One region of the Rhizobium sp. Nf11,1 genome, then DNA from elsewhere that is predicted to be linked to it. Evidence: predicted binding sites of a transcription regulator. Region 1 holds the regulator's gene; each other region holds the start of a gene.

What was found. The regulator LexA, encoded in region 1, represses DNA repair genes until DNA is damaged. The targets are predictions, from matches to a motif close to TGTTCNNNNTGTGTTCNG.
Region 2: the regulator LexA is predicted to act here: its motif matches at 1,891-1,908, upstream of uvrA (excinuclease ABC subunit UvrA).
Region 3: the regulator LexA is predicted to act here: its motif matches at 2,253-2,270, upstream of recA (recombinase RecA).

The regions. Positions count from the first base shown of each region.
Region 1 is NZ_JBOBHU010000017.1:40,174-44,224, reverse strand. It holds gene kdsA (3-deoxy-8-phosphooctulonate synthase) at 1-350, opposite strand, end outside; gene ACQ7C1_RS22750 (VOC family protein) at 347-1,243, opposite strand; gene lexA (transcriptional repressor LexA) at 1,449-2,165, shown strand; gene ACQ7C1_RS22740 (ComEC/Rec2 family competence protein) at 2,146-4,051, opposite strand, start outside.
Region 2 is NZ_JBOBHU010000018.1:38,339-42,389, reverse strand. It holds gene uvrA (excinuclease ABC subunit UvrA) at 1-1,768, opposite strand, end outside; gene ACQ7C1_RS23370 (single-stranded DNA-binding protein) at 2,051-2,560, shown strand; gene ACQ7C1_RS23365 (MarC family protein) at 2,690-3,337, opposite strand; gene gyrA (DNA gyrase subunit A) at 3,575-4,051, shown strand, end outside.
Region 3 is NZ_JBOBHU010000012.1:203,072-207,122, forward strand. It holds gene alaS (alanine--tRNA ligase) at 1-894, opposite strand, end outside; gene recA (recombinase RecA) at 1,050-2,138, opposite strand; gene ACQ7C1_RS19365 (carbohydrate kinase family protein) at 2,368-3,312, shown strand; gene ACQ7C1_RS19370 (pseudouridine-5'-phosphate glycosidase) at 3,402-4,051, shown strand, end outside.

The sequences.
Region 1 (4,051 bases):
TCGACCACCTTGGCCACCTCGGCGCATTGCTCGGCCGTATGGACGTCGGTTATGACGGGAAAGCCGAATTCCTTCTTGAGGTCGGCAAAGACCTCCATGCCCTTTTCCAGGCCGATGCCGCGTTCAGCCGAGAGCGAGGTACGGTTCGCCTTGTCGAAGGAGCTCTTGTAGACGAGGCCAATGCCGAGCTTGCCGCAAAGCTCCTTCAGCGTGCCGGCGACCATGAAGGCGTGATCCCGGCTCTCCATCTGGCATGGACCGGCGATCAGCGACAAGCGGCCAGTATTGGAAAAAGTGACCTGGCCTCCGCCTTCGCCGATCCTGACTTCGGAATTCGTGTCGGTGCTCATCGTGTTTCCTCGAAGGCGAAGAGCGCACCCTGCCCGGGCGTGGGCTTCACCAGAATGCGATTGTTCTTGCGTGTGAATGTGATCCCGTTAGCACCCAAATGCGCTTCTGTCACGGCAAGATCGATGACGGTGAAGAGGATTGCCCGCCCCCGCAGGCCGCGATCGGCTGATGAGACAGTGGTTTCGAAATAGGCCTCCAGCCCTTCCGGCGTCATCAAGCTGATCTTTGCATTCGATGCCGCGATATTCATGCCGAAACCGGTTTTCTCCACCGCCGCCTGCCCAATCGCGAGCCCGACGAAGGCGGCGAATGCCGCCGGGTCCGGTGCACAAAGTGCGATCTCGGCAATGCCGATCACGCCATTGGCGTGCGTCTCCAGCGCGGCGCGATCTGTAGGGAACGAATTGATGCGCTGGCAAGTAAAGAGAAAGAAATCGGGGGCGCGCAAATCAGCTGCAAAGGCCAGCTTAAAGCTGCCGACGCTCTCCGAACCGTCCGGCATCCGCATCGGCCGGCTGAACTGCAACATCTCACCGGCGCTCGCGCCGTTGCTGACGAAGCGCTTATGATCGAGGTCGGCATCCTCGCTGAGGAAGGCCAGCGCAGAAAGTCCCTCCTCGCCGCAGCGGAAACGGAAGGCGCGATTGCGGGCGATGAAGACGTTGCCCTGGCGGGCCGCTGCTTCGCTCTCGTCGACACTCGCCACGCCAAGCGGCTCCAGATAGGTCTTGTCGGCGAAAAAGACGCAGGCATTCTCCGTTCCGAAGGGATGGCGCGCATCGGCGGCGACGGTGAAACCGAGCTTGCCGAGCCTCTCACGCGCCAGATCGATATTGACCACGGGCAGCACGACATGATCCAGCGGGTGCGACCTGGCGGAATGCGCGTTCATGAATATCCCTCCTGAAACCGGCAAGAGACAAGAGATGTGCGACAGCACCTCCCTCAATGCAAGACATGTGCGCCAATCCGGCAAATGAAAATAAAAATCTCCGCGAGTTGACGTGAACTTTTACGGAAATTTAGCTACTTGCGGAACACATATGGAACATATAGTGTCCGTTCTGGATTTGTTTCAATCACGGGGTCTGACGTCGATGCTCACGCGCAAACAACAGGAGCTTCTCCTTTTCATCCATGAGCGCATGAAGGAATCCGGCGTTCCTCCCTCTTTCGACGAAATGAAGGATGCCCTGGACCTCGCCTCGAAATCCGGCATTCACCGCCTGATCACGGCGCTTGAGGAACGCGGCTTCATTCGCCGCCTACCGAACCGCGCCCGGGCACTCGAGGTGATCAAGCTTCCGGAGGCCTATAACCCCAGTCTTCAGCGTCGCGGTTTTTCGCCGAGCGTCATCGAGGGCAGCCTCGGCAAGCCCCAGCCGGTCGCCGCCCCCGCTGCGCCAAAGCCGGTCGCCGACAATGGCAACTCCGTCTCCGTGCCGGTCATGGGACGTATCGCCGCCGGCGTTCCGATCTCGGCGATCCAGAACAACACCCACGATATCGTCGTTCCCGCAGATATGCTCGGCTCCGGTGAGCACTATGCGCTGGAGGTCAAAGGCGATTCGATGATCGACGCCGGCATCTTCGACGGCGACACCGTGATCATTCGCAACGGCAGTACCGCCAGTCCCGGCGATATCGTCGTTGCCCTCGTCGATGACGAGGAAGCAACGCTGAAGCGTTTTCGCCGCAAGGGTGCCTCGATCGCGCTCGAGGCCGCCAACCCGGCTTATGAGACCCGCATCTTCGGGCCCGACCGCGTCAAGGTGCAGGGCAAGCTCGTCGGCCTCATCCGTCGCTATCACTGACGCCGGATGGGCTGGAATCGGTAAAACGATCATTGCGCCAATCATAGGCGCGATGGCGCATCCATGGTCGCGACAAAGCATCGAAGGCGGTGGTGACCTCCAGGCCGGCATCGGCGAAGCGCAATTCAAGCGAACCGGTCCTGCGCAGCGTCTCGCCGGTGAAAAGCGTGCCGCCTGAACGGCAGCTATTGAAACGCAGACGGACCGAGGTCACGACGATATCGGCCGTATCGCAGGCCGGGCCGAGATAGGCGGCATTGTCGATGACGGTGACGATATTGCCATTGCCAAGTCTTGATGTGCACCAAGCCTTCTTGACGCAGGAAAAACGGTTTGCTTCACCGCCTGCGGCGGCTGCCCGCATCGCTGCACTCGCTTCGTTCTGCTGATCGCGGGAAAGCCTGACACGGCGGTCTTCTCCTTCCGGCGGAATGGCCGGACCATCCAGCATCTTCGGCGGATCATGTGTCGGCAGCACCAGCGCTCTCTGCCACTGGTCGAATATGAAATCCGGCGGGTTTTCACGGTTGGAAGCTATTGCCTCAGCCGCGACGACCGCAACCAGACTGCCATCCTCCGAAATCACCAGATCCGGCGGCCGGGGAACCGGCAGAAGCAGCACGATGAGCGTGGAGATGGCGATGATCGATGTGCCGACATGGCGCAGCCGAGTGCGCAGCAGCGTCAGCAGCAGAAAGCCTGCCACCGCCACTGCGAAATACCAGCCGGGCAAGCGGCCGATGCCGATATCACCGCCCCAGCCGGACACTGTCTTGGCAACCGCAATCACCAGATCGAGGCCGAATCCGACGACCTTCCAGAGCGGAGCGTCCAGACCGAAAGGCATGAGCAACATCGCCAACAATCCGGCCGGCATGACGATGAAGGAGATAATCGGCATCGTCGCAAGGTTTGCCGGCAGGCCGTAAGCCGTCAGGCGATGAAAATGCTCGATCGAAAACAATGCGGTGGAAAAGCCGCCGATCAGCGAGGTCAGGAAGACGCCGCCGAAGAAACCGGCGACGGCAACCACCGGCCTGATGATCGGCAGTTTCAGAAAAGCGTTTTCGCGGACACGCCTGTCCTTCCACAACTGATAGCCCGATACCAAGGCCAATGTGGCGGCAAAGGACATCTGAAAGCTCGGTCCCAATACTTCCGAAGGTGAAATGGCGATGATGATGAGCGCGGAGAGAACGACATTGCGCAGGCTGATCGACGGCCGGTCGAAGAAGACGGCAATCAGCATGATGGCCATCATGATAAAGGCGCGCTCGGCCGAAACCCCGAAACCGGAGATCAGGTAATAGGCGGTGACGGCGATGAGCGCGCCGGCAGCGGCGATTTTCTTTGTCGGATAGGCTTGGGCGACGCCGGGAAAGAGGCTGAGCAGCATCCGAAAGCCGACGAAGAAGATGCCAGCCGACAGCGCCATGTTGAGGCCCGAGATCGCGACGATATGGGCAAGGCCGGACTGGCGCAGCGCCTCCGTCGTCGCGTGCGATATGGCGCGCCGTTCGTCCGTCACCAGCGCAGCGGCAAAGGCGCCGGTGTCGTCGGGCAGGATCGATCTTATGCGGTCGCCGATGCTGCTGCGCAGCTGGTAGAGCCATTCGAGCAGGGCGTCCGCCGTCGACCTGGCCGCCTGCGGGCCTGCCTCCAAGTCGAGTTTCTCCGGCGCACCATAGAAGAAACCGTTGGCGCCGATGCCGTCGAAATAGGCACCGAAGGAGAAGTCGTTGAGCGCGGGAAGTGCGGGCCCCGCCGGCGGCGTCAGACGTGCCTTTCCGGTGATGATGTCGCCGATCTCGAAAGGCGCATCGGCGCCCCGGACGATCGCGGTGATGCGTCTCGGCGGCCGTTTCAGCTCCGGCGCCTCGGTGCCG
Region 2 (4,051 bases), on a different contig from region 1:
CGTGTATGCCGGCGGCCGGGCCGATGTCGACCACGTCGTCGGCCGTCAGGATCGCATCCTCGTCATGTTCGACGACGATGACGGTGTTGCCGATGTCGCGCAGGTGCTTCAGCGTGTCGAGCAGCCGGGCATTATCGCGCTGATGCAAGCCAATGGATGGTTCATCGAGTACGTAGAGCACGCCCGTCAGGCCCGAGCCAATCTGCGAGGCGAGGCGAATGCGCTGGCTCTCGCCGCCCGACAGCGTGCCGGAATTGCGTGACAGGCTTAGATATTCCAGGCCTACATCGTTCAAAAAGCGCAGGCGGTCACGGATTTCCTTGAGGATCCGGACGGCAATCTCGTTCTGCTTGGCATTGAATGTCGCCGGCAACGCCTCGAACCAGTCGCGCGCGATGCGGATCGACATTTCGGTCACTTCGCCGATATGCAGCTTATTGATCTTCACCGCCAGCGCTTCCGGCTTCAGGCGATAGCCGTTGCAGGCCGGGCAGGGGGCGGCCGACATGAAGCGCTCGATATCCTCGCGCGCCCAGGCGGAATCCGTCTCCTTCCATCGGCGCTCGAGATTGGTGATGATGCCCTCGAAATTTTTGTGGGTGGTATAGGAACGGGCGCCGTCGGCGTAGTGGAACTCGATCTTGTCGTCGGTGCCGTTGAGGATGACGTCCTTGGCCTCGTCGGACAGGTCGTTCCAGCGGGTGCCGAGCTTGAAGCCGTAATGTTTGCCGAGCGCTTCCAGCGTCTGGTTGTAATAGGGCGAGGTCGACTTGGCCCAGGGCGCGATCGCCCCGTCGCGCAGCGTCCGCTCCGGTTCGGGCACGATCAGGTCGGGATCGATCTTCTGCTGGGCGCCGAGACCGTCGCAGGTCGGGCAGGCGCCGAAGGGATTGTTGAAGGAGAAGAGCCTGGGCTCGATTTCCGGAATGGTGAAGCCCGAGACTGGGCAGGCGAATTTTTCCGAAAACAGCACGCGCTCATGCGTCTCGTTCAGCGACTTGTTGGCAGAGCCACCGGCCGAGGTCTCCTCCGGCGGCAGCGGCTTGTCCGCGAATTCGGCGATCGCCAGGCCGTCGGCGAGCTTCAGGCAGGTTTCAAGGCTGTCGGCGAGACGCGCCGACACATCCGGGCGCACGACGATACGGTCGACCACCACGTCGATGTCGTGCTTGTATTTCTTGTCGAGAACAGGCGCCTCGGCGATCTCGTAAAACTGGCCGTCAACCTTGACGCGCTGGAAGCCCATCTTCATCAGTTCCGCCAGTTCCTTCTTGTATTCGCCCTTGCGGCCGCGCACGAGCGGCGCGAGAATGTAAAGGCGCGTGCCCTCGCCCAAAGCGAGAATGCGGTCGACCATCTGGGTGACGGTCTGGCTCTCGATCGGCAGGCCGGTCGCCGGCGAATAGGGAACGCCGACGCGGGCAAAGAGCAGGCGCATGTAGTCGTAGATCTCGGTGACGGTGCCGACCGTCGAGCGCGGGTTGCGCGAGGTGGTCTTCTGCTCGATCGAAATGGCAGGCGACAGCCCGTCGATCTGGTCGACATCGGGCTTCTGCATCATTTCGAGGAATTGCCGGGCATAGGCCGACAGACTCTCGACATAGCGCCGCTGGCCCTCGGCATAGATCGTGTCGAAGGCGAGCGAGGATTTGCCCGAGCCCGAAAGACCGGTCATGACGATCAGCTTGTTGCGCGGCAGATCGAGATCGATACTCTTCAGATTGTGCTCGCGCGCGCCGCGGATGGAGATCGTCTTCAGTTCGCTCATCGTCTCTGCTTTGGTTTTCTGGATAACAGCCCTTATTTAGTGATGCCGGCGGGCGAGTCGAGGCTGAATATCCTGGATGACTCAAGGTTTTCGATTCTGTTGACAGGATCATACGGATAAACTAGAACAAATAAAGAACAAAATTCCTGATGAATGCATGCGGCTTTCTGATGGGATAAACTGTGGATTAAACACCGTTCGCGCGCATCTGCGGTTCGCTATGGTTTAAGGTGCGCTGATCGATTAACGCCGCCGGGCAGGGCGGCAGGCAGGGTGAAAAGCATGGCTGGTAGCGTGAACAAGGTAATTCTGGTTGGAAACGTGGGTGCAGACCCCGAAATCCGCCGCACTCAGGATGGCCGGCCGATCGCCAACCTCCGTATCGCGACCTCGGAAACCTGGCGCGACCGCAATTCGGGCGAGCGCCGCGAAAAGACCGAATGGCACACTGTGGTCGTCTTCAACGAAGGCCTCTGCAAAGTCGTCGAGCAATATGTGAAGAAAGGCGCCAAGCTCTATGTCGAGGGCCAGCTGCAGACCCGCAAGTGGCAGGATCAGCAGGGCCAGGACCGCTACTCGACCGAGGTCGTGCTGCAGGGCTTCAACTCGACGCTGACGATGCTCGACGGCCGCGGCGATGGCGGCGGCGCGAGCTCCGGCTTTGGCGGCGGCCGGGGCAGCAGCAACAATGATTATGGCGACGACTACGGCGCCCCGTCATCCTCCTCGCCGAGCCGCGGCGGTGGTGGCGGCAATTTCTCGCGCGATCTCGACGACGACATCCCGTTTTGATCGGCCGCCTGTTCTAGCTTTGTGAGAGCATCCGAGAGCATGATGTCCGGGCCGGCGTCATGCTCTTTTTCTTTGATGTCACGGCAGTTGATCTCGTCGGGTCACCCACCCCGAACATGTGCTGCCATTTCAATGCTGAGTCGCGCTGATGAGATTGAGCGCGGCTTTCGCGCCGTCGACGACGAACTGCACCGCAAGGGCTGCGAGGATGACGCCGAGCAGGCGGGTGAGGATCGCCCGACCGGTGACGCCGAGAAAGCGGTCGAGCCTTTCAGCAATCAGCAGCATGAGGAAGGTCAGCAGCAGAATGGCGGCGATGACGCCGATCAGTTGGGCTTTTTCGACTGAAGTCGCCAGTGTGCCGGAAAGCAGAATGGTCGCCGAGATCGCACCGGGGCCGGCGATCAGCGGCAGGGCGAGGGGAAAGACGGCGATATTCTCGATATGATCCTTGGTGATCGCCACCTCGGTCGTCTTCTCCTTGCGGTCCTGCCGCTTCTCGAACACCATCTCGAAGGCGATCCAGAAGAGCAGGAGCCCGCCGGCGAGGCGGAAGGCGCCGATTGAGATCCCGAGCACGCCGAGCACGCCTGCGCCAAACAGGGCAAAGACGGCAAGGATGATAAAGGCAATGGTCGAGCCGCGCAGCGCCACCTGCCGGCGCTCGGTCCGGCTCATGCCGATCGTCAGCCCCAGGAAGAGCGGTGCGAGCCCCGGCGGGTCGATGGTGACGATGAGCGTGGTAAAGGCGTTGATCAACTGGTCGGCGCTTGCCATCGTCTCTCCGGAAGCCCATATGGGTGCGTGGTTTTCTACGATTGTGAAGCGGCGATTTCGATTTGGCAAATATGCTGCGGCGGCCCGCGGCGGATTTGTCCGGTCCGGCCGCAGAAGTCCGGTGCTTTACCCTTTTTCGGCCGCAAAAGCCTGTTCAAAACGCGCTCAGAAAATGGCGCGGGAACAGGCTTTCCGCTATAAATCTTCAAGTGATTCTAGAAGAGATCGTGATCTGTTTTGACTGAGCAAACACCCCCCGGCGGCGGGAAGCTCCCGCCAGGCATCGAGCCCATCTCCATCATGGAGGAAATGCAGCGGTCGTATCTCGATTACGCCATGAGCGTCATCGTCAGCCGCGCGTTGCCCGACGTGCGCGACGGCCTGAAGCCCGTGCACAGGCGCATCCTTTACGGCATGTCCGAGCTCGGCATCGACTGGAACAAGAAATACGTCAAATGCGCCCGCGTTACCGGCGACGTGATGGGTAAATACCATCCGCACGGCAACGCCGCGATTTACGACGCGCTTGCCCGCATGGCGCAGCCCTGGTCGCTGCGCCTGCCGCTGATCGACGGTCAGGGCAATTTCGGCTCGGTCGACGGCGATCCGCCGGCGGCCGAACGATACACCGAGTGCCGCCTGGAGAAGGCTGCCCATTCGCTGCTCGACGATCTCGACAAGGAAACCGTCGACTTCCGCGACAACTATGACGGC
Region 3 (4,051 bases), on a different contig from region 1:
ATAGCCGCGGCCCTCATTCGACGGCAGCACCCCATCGGCAATCAGGAAGGCCGAGGAACGCAGATGGTCGGCGATGACGCGGTGGCTGGCGCTGCCTTCCGCCTTGACTCCTATCGTATCCTCGATTGTGCCGGTCAGCGTGCGGAAAAGATCGGTATCGAAGACGCTCTGAACGCCCTGAAGGATGCAGGCCATGCGTTCCAGACCCATGCCGGTGTCGATCGACGGACGCGGCAGCGGATTGCGAACCCCCGGCTCGGTCTGCTCGAACTGCATGAAAACCAGGTTCCAGAATTCCAGGAACCGGTCGCCGTCCTCCTCAGGCGAACCGGGAGGGCCGCCCCAGACATTCTCGCCCTGGTCGATGAAGATTTCCGAGCAGGGTCCGCAGGGTCCGGTATCGCCCATCTGCCAGAAATTGTCGGAGGTCGGGATGCGGATGATCTTGTCGTCGGAGAAACCGGCGATCTTCTTCCACAAAGCCGCTGCTTCCTCGTCCTCGGAATAGACGGTCACCAGCAGGCGATGTTTCGGCAGGTCAAAGCCTTCGGTCACGAGCTTCCAGGCCAGCTCGATCGCATTCTCCTTGAAATAGTCGCCGAAGGAGAAATTGCCGAGCATCTCGAAGAAGGTCAGGTGACGCGCGGTATAGCCGACATTGTCGAGGTCGTTATGCTTGCCGCCGGCGCGCACGCATTTCTGCGAGGTTGTCGCGGTTGCATAAGGACGTTTTTCCAAGCCGGTGAAGACGTTCTTGAACTGCACCATGCCGGCATTGGTGAACATCAGCGTCGGGTCGTTGCGCGGCACGAGCGGACTGGACGGAACGATCTCGTGGCCGTTCTTCTTGAAATAGTCGAGGAAGGTCGACCGGATGTCGTTTACGCCGCTCATTCTATGCCCTTCAATGCTGCCGTAGGCAGATAAATTCAAATCCATCGGCTTTTAACGTTCGCCTCCGCCACTGTCCAGCCGACAAACAAAACCGGCCGCATTCTGATGAGGGAATGCAGCCGGCTGAGATATCGGATCAAGTGCAAGCGCGAAAATTACATTTCCGCGGCGGCATCGCCGTCATCGGCATCCGGACCGCCGTTCTGCAGGAAACGATCGGCGATCAGACCGGCATTCTGGCGCAGCGCCAGCTCGATTTCGCGGGCGAGATCCGGATTGTCGCGCAGGAAGGTTTTGGCGTTTTCGCGGCCCTGGCCGAGACGCTGGCTGTTATAGGAGAACCAGGCGCCCGACTTCTCGACGATACCGGCCTTGACGCCGAGATCGACGAGTTCGCCTGTCTTCGACACACCTTCGCCGTACATGATGTCGAACTCGACCTGCTTGAAGGGAGGCGCCATCTTGTTCTTGACGACCTTGACACGGGTCTGGTTGCCGACCACCTCTTCGCGCTCCTTGACCGAGCCGATACGGCGAATGTCGAGGCGCACGGAGGCATAGAATTTCAGCGCATTGCCGCCCGTCGTCGTTTCCGGAGAACCGAACATGACGCCGATCTTCATGCGAATCTGGTTGATGAAGATCACCATGCAGTTCGACTTGGAGATCGACGCAGTCAGCTTGCGCAGCGCCTGGCTCATCAGGCGGGCCTGCATGCCCGGCAGGCTGTCGCCCATCTCGCCTTCGATTTCGGCGCGCGGCGTCAGCGCGGCGACCGAGTCGACGACGAGAACGTCGACGGCGCCGGAGCGCACCAGCGTGTCGGTGATTTCGAGCGCCTGCTCTCCGGTATCTGGCTGCGAGATCAGCAGATTCTGCAGATCGACGCCAAGCTTACGGGCATAGACTGGATCGAGCGCGTGTTCGGCATCGACGAAGGCGCAGATGCCGCCCTTCTTCTGCGATTCCGCAATGGTCTGCAGCGCAAGCGTTGTTTTGCCCGAGCTTTCCGGCCCATAGATTTCAATGATGCGGCCCTTCGGCAAGCCGCCAATTCCGAGCGCGATATCGAGACCAAGCGAGCCCGTCGAAACCGTCTCGATCTCGACGACGTTCTCGTTGGAGCCGAGTTTCATGATCGAGCCCTTGCCGAACGACCGCTCTATCTGTGAGAGTGCCGCTTCAAGCGCCTTGCTTTTGTCCACCGATTTGTCCTCTACCAGCCGCAATGTATTCTGAGACATCCGATCCACCTTTAGGTTATTGAAGCCGCTCAAGCAATGTCGAGTTTGTACCCTATTTGTTCCATTCCCGCAATAGGCGCACAAACATTTGAAAGAAAAAGGTAAAACGGCCCGTGTTCTACATTTGTTTTATCGATGCAAAGCAACGACTTAGGCCCTCTGCGCAAGCTTTGCCGCAGCCGGGCAAAGAGCATCGATTCGCCCTTCGCACTTTATGATCCCGGGTAAGTTGATGAAAAAGATCCTCGTTCTCGGCGGTGCCCATATCGACAGGCGTGGCCGCATCTCCGGCGAAACGGCGCCAGGCGCCAGCAATCCCGGCACCTGGTTCGAGGAGCCGGGCGGCGGCGGTTTCAACGCGGCGCGTAACCTTGCAAGACTGGGTTTTCACGTGACGATGATCTCGCCGCGCGGCGGCGATCCCTTCGGCGAAATGGTCGGCGAAGCTGCCGATTTCGCCGGAATCGACGACCGGCCCTTCGTCTTCCTCGACCGCAAGACACCGAGCTATACGGCGATCATCGAGAAGAACGGCGACCTCGTGATCGCCCTCGCCGATATGGATCTCTACCGTTTCTTCGTGCCGCGGCGCCTGTCCATCCGCTGGGTGCGCGAGGCCTTCGCCACGCATGATTTCATTCTCGTCGACGCCAATCTGCCGGAAGAGACAATCGCGGCGATCGTCGCCAAGGCGAACTCCCTGGCCAAACCCGTTGCGGCCATCGCCATCTCGCCGGCCAAGGTGGTCCGGCTGAAACCCTGTATTAGGGATATCGACTATCTGTTCCTGAACGAGGCCGAAGCCGCTGCCGTTACCGGCTTGCAGCCGGAGGATTCGGGCGGTTGGCCGCCGCTCCTGAATGAGATCGGCATCAGAAACGCCGTCGTCACCCGCGGACGGCGCGAGCTCGTTGCGATTTGCAAAGACCGCGCCGTGGCGCTGCAGCCGCCAATCGCCGAAACCGTCCTCGATGTTACCGGCGCCGGCGATTCCCTTGCCGCCGGCACGCTCGCCGCCTTGATATCAGGCCTGCCGCTTGAGGAGGCCGTTCGCTACGGCGCGGCGGCGGCAGCGCTCACGGTGCAGTCACGGCACGCCGTCAACGAAAATCTGACTCCGGATCTCTTGAATGAGGCGCTTGCCCTTGTTCCCAAGGTCAGAATTCTGCATTGAAGCGGCTGAATTAAAGAGTTGAGCAAGATGCCGTTTCGAAAGCCGCCCACGCTTTTGGTATCATGCTCTGCCGATCACAGGACAAGACCATGACCAAGCCCATCTCCCCTCTTCTGCCGATCGCCTATTCGAAGGACGTCGCCAGCGCCAAGCAGCGCGGCGCGCCACTGGTGGCGCTGGAATCGACCATCATCACCCATGGCATGCCCTATCCCGGCAATATCGAAATGGCGCGCAGCGTCGAGACGATCATTCGCGAACAGGGCGCGGTGCCGGCGACGATCGCGGTCATCCACGGCACCCTTCATATCGGCCTTGAAGCCGCGCAACTGGAGCAGCTTGCCAAGGCAAAGGAGGTCATGAAGGTGTCACGCGCCGATCTCGCCTTCGCGATCGCCGAACGGCGCACCGGCGCAACGACGGTTGCTGCGACGATGATCGCGGCGGCCCGCGCCGGCATTCGTGTCTTTGCCACAGGCGGTATCGGCGGCGTGCATCGCGGCGCTGAGGAAAGCTTCGATATATCAGCCGATCTTGAGGAATTGGCGCGCACCGGCGTTATCGTCGTCTGCGCCGGCGCCAAGGCGATCCTTGACATTCCAAAGACGCTTGAAGTGCTGGAGACCCGCGGCGTACCTGTCGTCACCTATGAGAGCGAAGAATTCCCCGCCTTCTGGTCGCGTTCATCGGGTATCCGCAGCCCGCTCTCGCTGAACAGCCCGGCGGCCATCGCCAATTT